Regions from separate parts of the Kribbella sp. NPDC026596 genome, predicted to be linked through region 2. Evidence: riboswitches for the same ligand, from Rfam matches in the RefSeq annotation. Region 2 holds a riboswitch; each other region holds the start of a gene.
The links. A riboswitch is a leader RNA that binds a small molecule or an ion and turns the genes downstream of it on or off. The one in region 2 is predicted to bind ZMP and ZTP.
Positions count from the first base shown of each region.

Region 1: it holds a riboswitch for ZMP and ZTP, as region 2 does, so the genes downstream of both, AB0E63_RS02945 (tetrahydrofolate dehydrogenase/cyclohydrolase catalytic domain-containing protein) here and AB0E63_RS39255 (glycine hydroxymethyltransferase) in region 2, are expected to answer to the same signal.
Region 3: it holds a riboswitch for ZMP and ZTP, as region 2 does, so the genes downstream of both, AB0E63_RS36300 (5-aminoimidazole-4-carboxamide ribonucleotide transformylase) here and AB0E63_RS39255 (glycine hydroxymethyltransferase) in region 2, are expected to answer to the same signal.

Region 1 covers NZ_JBEZYF010000003.1:25,460-28,726, reverse strand. The annotation lists gene AB0E63_RS02950 (beta-N-acetylglucosaminidase domain-containing protein) at 1-1,704, shown strand, start outside; ZMP/ZTP riboswitch at 1,705-1,793, shown strand; gene AB0E63_RS02945 (tetrahydrofolate dehydrogenase/cyclohydrolase catalytic domain-containing protein) at 1,822-2,664, shown strand; gene AB0E63_RS02940 (phytanoyl-CoA dioxygenase family protein) at 2,666-3,267, opposite strand, start outside.
Region 2 covers NZ_JBEZYF010000076.1:30,011-33,277, reverse strand. The annotation lists gene AB0E63_RS39260 (acyl-CoA dehydrogenase family protein) at 1-1,142, shown strand, start outside; ZMP/ZTP riboswitch at 1,142-1,221, shown strand; gene AB0E63_RS39255 (glycine hydroxymethyltransferase) at 1,250-2,698, shown strand; gene AB0E63_RS39250 (hypothetical protein) at 2,691-2,903, opposite strand.
Region 3 covers NZ_JBEZYF010000064.1:8,546-11,812, reverse strand. The annotation lists gene ilvD (dihydroxy-acid dehydratase) at 1-883, opposite strand, end outside; gene AB0E63_RS36305 (nuclear transport factor 2 family protein) at 920-1,291, shown strand; ZMP/ZTP riboswitch at 1,294-1,376, shown strand; gene AB0E63_RS36300 (5-aminoimidazole-4-carboxamide ribonucleotide transformylase) at 1,393-2,304, shown strand; gene AB0E63_RS36295 (MMPL family transporter) at 2,301-3,267, opposite strand, start outside.

The sequences.
Region 1 (3,267 bases), on a different contig from region 2:
GTCGCGCTGGTGCACGGCCCGGCCACCGATGCCGACGCCGAGCGCGTCGTCCGCGAAACGCTCACGAAGGCCGGCGTACGCACCATCTCCGACGGGCCGGCGGAGGTGACTGTCTGGCTCGGCGGGAGCGCGAGCACGCTCGAGCAGCTCGGTGTCGCGCCGGCCGGTTTGCTGCCGGCCGAGGGGTACGTCGTGGCCGTCGGCGCTCAGCAGGTCGTGCTCGACGGGGTCGATGCCCGCGGCATCTACTACGCCGCGCAGACCTTCGCACAGCTTGTCCAGGGCAACCATGTGGACGGCGTCGAGATCCGCGACTGGCCGACGATGCGGTACCGCGGGTCGATCGAAGGCTTCTACGGTACGCCGTGGTCGCACGCGGACCGGCTCGATCACCTGGACTACCTCGGCGCGCACCGGATGAACACCTACGAGTACGCCCCGAAGGACGACCCGTACCACCGCGAGCAGTGGCGCGACCCGTACCCGGCGGACAAGCTGGCCGAGCTCGGCGAGCTGATCGATCGCGCCCGGCGGAACAAGGTCGACTTCACCTTCGCGCTCTCGCCGGGCCTGTCGATGCGCTACACCGACGACGCCGACTTCCGGGCGTTGATCGCGAAGTTCGAGGCGCTGTACGCGCTGGGTGCGCGGGCGTTCAACGTGGCCCTGGACGACATCGAGTACGAGACATGGCACAGCGCCGACGACGAGGAGAGGTACGCCCCCGGCGGCGGTGGGGCAGGGCTCGCGCAGAGCGAGCTGCTGAACCGGATCCAGCGCGAGTGGGTCGAGACCAAGGCGGACCTCGCGCCGCTGCAGATGGTCCCGACCGAGTACTACAACGTCGACGAGACGCCGTACAAGCAGGCGCTGCGAGAGCAGATGGACGGTGCGGTGGTCGTGCACTGGACCGGTATCGGCGTCGTACCGGAGGCGATCACCAGCGCCCAGGCGGCTGAGGCGAAGGCGGTGTTCGGGCACGACATCCTGATCTGGGACAACTACCCGGTCAACGATTACGCGGCCGGGCGGATCCTGCTCGCGGCGTACAGCGGCCGCGAGCCGGGCCTCGCGGACCACGTCGTCGGCGTGATCTCGAACCCGATGAACCAGGCCGGGGCCAGCAAGCTCGCCCTCTACTCGTTCGCGGAGTTCGGCTGGAACCCGGCGACGTACGACGAGCAGGCGTCCTGGCACCGCGCGATCGCGGAAACGGCCGGGGGAGACGCCGAGACGATCGCGGCGCTCGAGATCTTCGCCGACCTCACCACCTACGACGGGAAGCTTCATCTCGCGAACGCCCCGGCGCTGACCGCGAAGACCGCCGCGTTCTGGCGGACCTGGGATGCGGGTGACCTGGCCGGCGCGATCGCGGACCTCGAGCCGTACCTCGAAGCGATCGAGAACGCTCCGGGTCAGATTCGCCAGGGCGTGATCGACCCGGCGTTCGCCGACGAGGCGGATGCCTGGCTCGACGCGGCCTTCTACTGGGGTCAGGCGCTGCGCCAGGCCCTTCGCGTCCTCGAAGCCGGCGCCGAAGGCAACAGCTCGGACGTCGCCACCGGCCGGGACCAGATCAACCACCTGGTCACGCAGGCCGAGGAGATCCGTGACATCCGGCTCCCGCACTCCAAGACCCACCCACGCATCGGCGACGGCGTTGCCGACACCTTCATCAGCCGGGTGACCGACTCGGTATCCTGAGCGATGGACCGCGACTGGCGTTGAGGTGGAAGACCACCGGGGAACGGTCTGCCGGAGATCCGGCTGCGCCGCGCGCCTGGGCATCTGACCTGTAGTCGACGCCCGAAGGAGCGCGCCATGACCGCTGAACTGATGATCGGGACCCACCTCGCCGCCGAGATGGTGGCGAAGGCGGCCGAGCGAGCCCGCGAACTGCGGGAGCGGACGGGCGTGCAGCCGTGTCTGGCGACCGTACTGGTGGGGGACGACGCCGCGTCGGCGACGTACGTGCGGATGAAGCAGAACCGGTCGAAGAAGGCCGGGATCGCGTCGCGGAGCGTCGTACTGCCCGCGGAGACGACGACCGAGGAGTTGGTCGCCGAGGTGACCAAGCTGTCCCAGGACCCCGAGGTGCACGGGATCCTGCTGCAGCACCCGGTGCCGGCACAGATCGACGAGCGGGCCGCGTTCGAGGCGATCGACCCGGGCAAGGACGTCGACGGCGTGACGATGCGGTCGTTCGCCGCGATGGCGTTCGGCGATCCCGGGTTCCGGTCCGCGACGCCCGGCGGGATCATGCGCCTGCTCGAGGCGTACGACGTACCGATCGCCGGAGCACACGCGGTCGTCATCGGCCGCAGCCCGATCCTCGGCAAGCCGGTCGGGATGTTGCTGCTGGCATCGAATGCGACCGTCACCTACACGCACTCGCGGACCACGGACCTGCCGGACATCGTCCGCACCGCGGACATCGTGATCGCCGCGGTCGGCAAGCCGAACTTCGTCCGCGGCGACTGGCTCAAGCCGGGCGCGGTCGTGGTCGACGCCGGGTACAACGAGGGCAACGTCGGTGACGTCCACTTCGAGGAGGCGGCCCAGGTCGCCCGCCTGATCACGCCGGTTCCGGGCGGTGTCGGGCCGATGACGATCGCCCTGCTGCTGGAGCAGGCCGTCGACGCCGCCGAGGCTCAGGCGGGGTGAGTCAGCGGTCGCACCCGCCGTCCTTGTCCCGGCGGGAGTGCGGCCGGGCGAGATCGTCGATGCCCTTGTAGGCGTACGGATCGGTCCCGGCCACCATCACGATGTCGCGGTAGTCGTGCTTGCCGACATGGACTCCGGATGGCACGGACTGCCAGGGGAGGAGCGACTCCGCGCTCATGTAGTGGCTGGCGAGCGCCCGGCGGAGTCCGTGCCGGCCGGTGTTCGGCAGTGATCGGTGCAGCAGGTAGCCGTTGAAGATCACCGCCGAACCCGCGGGCACCTCGACCGGGACCGCATCGCCGTCGGTGTACGGGAAGTCGAACGCCTCCACCGTGCAGTCGAAGCGGAGATCGTCCTGCTCCCGGTCGGGATAGATGACCCCGCGACGATGGGAGCCCGGTAGAACCCACAGGCAGCCGTTCTCCACGGTGGCATCGTCGAGCGCGATCCACACCGCGGTCAGCGAGCGATCCCTGGTCGGGATGAAGAACTCGTCCTGGTGCCACGCCTGGCCCGGTTTCCCCTCGGGCTTGATGAACAGCATCGACTGCATGGCCTTGACGTTCGGCCCGATCACCGCGGTCAGCGCCGCGACCACCCGTG
Region 2 (3,267 bases):
ACGTACGCCGGTTGCCGGCCGCGGAGAAGTCCGGGGTCCTCGCGGGGATGGGGATGACCGAGAAGCAGGGTGGCTCGGACGTCCGGGCGAACCTGACCACCGCGACACCGGCCGGGGACGACGGTGAGTACCAGCTGAACGGGCACAAGTGGTTCTGCTCGGCGCCGCAGGTCGACCTCTTCCTGGTACTCGCGCAGGCGCCGGACGGGCTGAGTTGCTTCGTCGTGCCGCGGGTGCTTGCCGATGGCAACCGGAACACGTTCGCGCTGCAGCGGCTGAAGGACAAGCTCGGGAACCGCTCGAACGCGTCCAGCGAGGTCGAGTTCCACAACACCATCGGCTACCGCCTCGGCGACGAGGGCGCGGGTGTCCGCACCATCATCGAAATGGTCGCCGCAACCAGACTCGACTGTGTATTGGGCTCGGCGGCTCTCCAAAGACGCGCCCTGGTCGAGGCCCTCTGGCACACCCGCCACCGCTCGGCGTTCGGTGGGTTGCTCGCCGACAAGCCGGCGATGCGGAACGTCCTCGCGGACCTGGCGCTCGAGAGTGAGGCGGCGACCGCGCTGGGGATGCGTCTTGCTGCTGCTGTCGATGCCTCCCAGAACGGTGATGAACAAGCGGCCGCATTCCGGCGGATTGCGCTGCCGCTCGCGAAGTTCTGGGTTTGTAAGCGGACTCCGTTCATGGTGGCTGAGGCGTTGGAGTGTCTGGGTGGGAACGGGTTCGTGGAGGAGTCCGGGCTGCCTTTGCTGTTCCGGGAGTCGCCGTTGAACTCGATCTGGGAAGGCTCCGGCAACGTCAACGCTCTCGACGTACTGCGAGCCCTCAGGAGGCCTGAGTCGCTGGAGGCTTGGCTGCTCGAGGTGGGCGCGGCGCGGGGTGCCGATCAGCGCCTCGACGCGGCCGTGAACGACGTACTGCAAGCGCTTGCTGACGCAGCGGACGCCGAAGCAGGAGCCCGTCGGCTGGCGGCGCGGATGGCCCTGTGCCTGCAGGCGTCACTGCTCGTGCGGCACTCGACGCCCGAGGTCGCGGACGCGTTCGTCGCGTCGCGGCTGGCCAACGACTGGGGCGGTGTGTTCGGGACGCTCCCGCGGACGACACCGTTCCCGCTGATCATCGAGCGCGCGATAGGGTGACCGCGTCGCGACTGGCGCGCTGAGGTGGAGAACCACCGGGGAGCGAAAACCGTCGGCACCGTGCGCCTGGGTGCCTTCGACCCACTGCAACCGCAGGAGAGACAACGATGACTCAACCCTTCGATGCCGCCGCCGCATCGGCCGCGTACCGCAACGCGCTCGAGGTGATCGGCGCTGTGGAACCGACCATCGCCGGTGCGATCAAGGCCGAACTGGCCGACCAGCGATCCTCGCTGAAGCTGATCGCGAGCGAGAACTACGCCTCCCCCGCCACCTTGCTGACGATGGGCAACTGGCTCTCGGACAAGTACGCCGAGGGCACCATCGGGCACCGTTTCTACGCCGGCTGCCAGAACGTCGACACCGTCGAGCAGACCGCGGCCGACCACGCGACGGCTCTGTTCGGCGCGCCGCACGCCTACGTCCAGCCGCATTCCGGCATCGACGCGAACCTGGTCGCCTTCTGGGCGATCCTGGCCCAGCGGATCGAGTCCCCGGCGCTGGCCGAGGTCGGCGCCAAGCACGTCAACGACCTGTCCGACGAGGACTGGACCAAGCTCCGCAAGGCGCTCGGCGACCAGAAGATGCTCGGCATGTCGCTGGACGCCGGCGGTCACCTGACCCACGGCTTCCGGCCGAACATCTCCGGCAAGATGTTCAACCAGCACTCCTACGGCACCGACCCGGCCACCGGGCTGCTCGACTACGACGAGGTGGCGCGGAAGGCTCGCGAGTTCAAGCCGCTGATCCTGATCGCCGGCTACTCGGCGTACCCGCGGAGGATCAACTTCGCGAAGATGCGCGAGATCGCCGACGAGGTCGGTGCGACGCTGATGGTCGACATGGCCCACTTCGCCGGTCTGGTCGCGGGCAAGGTTTTCACCGGCGACTTCGACCCGATCCCGCACGCGCACGTCACCACGACCACCACGCACAAGTCGCTGCGTGGTCCCCGCGGCGGCATGGTGCTCTGCCAGCCCGAGTACGCCGACTCCGTCGACCGTGGTTGCCCGATGGTGCTGGGCGGCCCGCTCGGCCAGACGATGGCCGCGAAGGCGGTCGCGCTGGCCGAGGCCCGGCAGCCTTCGTTCCAGGTGTACGCGCAGGCGGTGGCTGACAACGCGGTCACGCTGGCCGAGGGCCTGATGAAGCGGGGCGTGAAGCTGGTGACGGACGGTACGGAGAACCACCTGGTCCTGCTCGACGTCTCGTCGTACGGCATCACCGGGCGCCAGGCCGAGTCCGCGCTGCTCGACGCCGGCATCGTGACCAACCGGAACGCCGTACCGCGCGACCCGAACGGCGCCTGGTACACCTCGGGCGTCCGGATCGGCACACCGGCGCTGACCACGCGCGGCTTCGGCGCCGACGAGTTCGACCGGGTCGCCGAGCTGATCGTCGACGTGCTCTCCTCGACCACGCCGACGACGACGTCCGCCGGTGCGCCGTCCAAGGCGAAGTACGTGCTCGCCGACGGCGTCGCGGACAAGACCCGGGCGGCCTCGGCCGAGATGCTCGACAAGCACCCGCTGTACCCGGGCCTCGAGCTCAGCTGAGTTCCACGGCGCCCGCTCCCACGCTCGTGGGAGCGGGCGTTTTCCGTTGCGGCATCAGTACGGCGCCCAGCACCGCGCCGGCGACCGCGACCGCTGCCGAGACCCACACGGTCGTGTTCAGGCTGATCATGGACGCGTCCCGAACATCGGCCAGCCCGGTGAGCCAGACGTGGTTGCGACCGAATCCGGCAATGGCGGTATCCACTTAGTGGCTCGGTGTTCAGCCAGTCCTCCGGCAAGCCGCGTTCCGCTGCCATCTCGCGCGCCCCGTCCACAGCGACCCCGTCGCGCGTGACGGGGTCGATGTCCTGGGTGCGGCGCGGGTCGCCGCCCGAGGTGACCGCGATCGCAGCCCCTCCGACGATGAAGACCGACGCGGAGACGCCGCGCCTGTTCAGCCGAAGGTCAAGCTCAGCAAGGAGGTCGATGATCTCGCCGGCTGTGAACTCGAAGCGTGGCTCGTTCATGCGGTGATCAGTCGCCGTCCCGAACACTACGTTCATCACACCGCCGCTGTCACAGGCCGGACTCACACCAGCGCACGCCCAACAGGCCGGCTATGACGTCCT
Region 3 (3,267 bases), on a different contig from region 2:
AGTCGGCCAGCGTCAGGTCGACCTCGGCCTCGCGGGCGATCGCGAGCAGATGCAGTACGGCGTTCGTCGAGCCGCCGAGCGCCATCACGACGGCGATGGCGTTCTCGAAGGCCTCCTTGGTGAGGATCTGGCGGGCCGTGATCCCCTTCCGCAGCAGGCCGACCGCGGCCTCGCCGGACTTGCGGGCGTAGCCATCGCGGCGACGGTCGACCGCGGGCGGGGCGGCCGAGCCCGGCAGCGACATCCCGAGTGCTTCGGCGGAAGCGGCCATCGTGTTGGCGGTGTACATCCCGCCGCAGGCGCCCTCACCGGGGCAGATCGCGCGCTCGACCGCGTCGACCTCGTCCTGGGTGATCAGGCCGCGAACACACGCGCCGACCGCCTCGAACGCGTCGATGATCGTGACGTCCTTGTCGCCGAGCTTGCCCGGCATGATCGACCCGGCGTACAGGAACACCGACGCCAGGTCGAGCCGGGCCGCGGCCATCAGCATGCCGGGCAGCGACTTGTCGCAACCGGCCAGCAGCACCGAGCCGTCGAGTCGCTCGGCCTCCATCACGGTCTCGACCGAGTCGGCGATGATCTCGCGGCTGACGAGTGAGTAGTGCATGCCGACGTGGCCCATCGAGATGCCGTCGGACACGCTGATCGTGCCGAACTCGAGCGGATAGCCGCCGGCCGCGTGCACGCCTTCCTTGACCGCCTTCGCGAGCCGGTCCAGGGACAGGTTGCACGGGGTGATCTCGTTCCAGCTCGAGGCGACCCCGACCTGCGGCTTCGCCCAGTCGTCGTCCCCCATCCCCACCGCCCGGAGCATCCCTCGGCTGGCGGTGGCTTCCAGGCCATCGGTCACTGTCCGGCTACGAGGCTTCACATCGACCATGCCGCTCACTCTATTCGGTTGCCTACGCTGTGCCAGGTGAACCGACTCGAGGCTTACATCGACGGATGGCGGCGGCATGACATCCCGGCCGTGCTGGAGACGTTGACCGACGACTGCGTTGTGATCGAGTGCTACGGACCTGTCTATCGCGGCCGAGCGCGGGTCGAGCAGTGGATGAAGGCTTGGTTCGGAGCCGGCGGGACGGTCGACGGGTGGCAGATCACCTCGTCGGCGACCGCAGGTGAGGTGCTGGTCGTCGAGTGGCATTTCGAGTGCACGTGGAAGGGCTCGCCGGGGGCGTTCGACGGCTCGACTGTCGCGCGGCTCGACGGGGATCGGATCGTGTATCTGCGTGAGTACGCGACCACCGCACCGCTCTACGACTGGACCGGCAGCTGGCGGGACTAGGCTGGGATCACCGCGACTGGCGAGGGTGGAGTACCACCGGGGAGCGGAATCAACCAGCAAGGCGTCGTCCGCCTGGGCGCCTCCGATCTCGGAGGTGCTTGATGCGTTATGGGATGAATCCACATCAGACCGCGGACATGGTGGCGACTGGGCCGCGCGCTCCGTTCACGGTGGTCTCTGGCCAGCCGTCGTACATCAACGTGCTGGATGCGCTCACCGGGTGGCAGCTCGTGCGCGAGGGTGCGGAGGCGTTCGGGATGCCGGCGGCTGCGTCGTACAAGCATGTGTCGCCGGCTGGGGCGGCGTTGGGCTCGTCGGTGAGCGCGGCCTATCTCCGCGCTCGCGATCCCGATCCGAAGTCGTCGTACGGCGACTTTGTCGCGGTCTCGCATCCGGTCGACGCGGAGCTCGCCGGGGTGCTCAAGCGCGTCGTGTCGGACGGGATCATCGCGCCTGGGTACGACGAAGGCGTGGTCGGGACCTTGGCGGCGAAGAAGCGTGGGAGCTTCCTGGTGCTGGAGGCCGACCCGGCGTTCGAGCCGCCGGCGGCGGAGGTCCGCGAGTTCTACGGACTGCGGCTGACGCAGCGGCGGGACGACGTACCGCTGACTCGTGAGCTGCTGGATCCGGCGGTGCCGGAGGCCGCGGGGCGGGACTTGGTGCTGGGGTTGATCGTCGCCCGTTACACCCAGTCGAACACTGTGGTGATGGTGAAGGACGGCATGACGATTGGCGTCGGTGCCGGGCAGCAGTCGCGCGTGGACTGCACACGACTGGCCGGCGAGAAGGCTCAGGCGTGGTGGGCCCGGCACTCGACGGAACCGTTGACCGGCGTCTCGATGGCGTCCGACGGCGCGCTTCCGTTCGTCGACAACATCGAGGAAGCGCACCGGCACGGCGTCACGCACATCGCCGAGCCCGGCGGCTCGATCCGGTCGGACGAGGTCGCGGCGGCGTGCGCCGAGCGTGGGATCAGCTGGTCACCGACCGGCGTACGCCTGTTTCGTCACTAGACCGGGGAGGTCTCGCGGGGCTTGGCTTCGGGGGCCGGACCGCCTTCGAGTTGGATGTCCGGGACGATCCGGTCGAGCCACTTCGGCAGCCACCAGGCCCGGTCGCCGAGCAGCGTCATCACCGACGGGACGAGGATCATCCGGACGATGCTGGCGTCGATCAGGACCGCGACGGCCATGCCGACCGCGAGCATCTTCACGGTCGGGTCGTCGTCGAGGACGAAGCTCAGGAACACCACGATCATGATCGCCGCCGCGGTCGTGATCACCCGGGCCGTCGCGCCGATCCCGATGGCCACGGCGCGATGGCTGTCCTTCGTCACCAGCCAGGCCTCGTGGACGCGGGACAGCAGGAAGACCTCGTAGTCCATCGACAGCCCGAACACGATCGCGAACATCAGCATCGGGACGAACGACGGGATCGGCACCTTCTCGTCGATGCCGACCAGGGAGGATCCCCAGCCCCACTGGAAGACCGCGACGATCACGCCGTACGCGGCGCCGACCGACAGCAGGTTGAGGACCGCGGCCTTGACCCCGATCAGCAGCGAGCGGAAGGCGACCGTGAGCAGCAGGAAGGCCAGCAGGACGACCGCGCCGATCAGCCACAGCATCCGGCCGGCCACCTTCTCGGTGAAGTCGACGTACCCGGCGGTGGTGCCGACGACGTACGTGGGCTCGTTCTGCCCCGCGAGTACGTCGTCGCGGATCCGGTTGACCAGATCCTCGGTGTCCGCCGACGACGGCGAGGTGGTCGGAATGACGGTGATGATCGCCGTCGTACCGGCTTGGTTCGTGCTCGCGGGCTGTACGGCCGCAACGCCGGGGGTCTTCTGCAGCGTGGAGGTGAGTCCGGTCAGCAGGGTCTGGTTGTCGCTCGCGCTGCCGGACGGGAGCTGTACGACGACCGTCAGCGGACCGTTGGCGCCCGGTCCGAACCCTTGCGCGACCAGGTCGTACGCC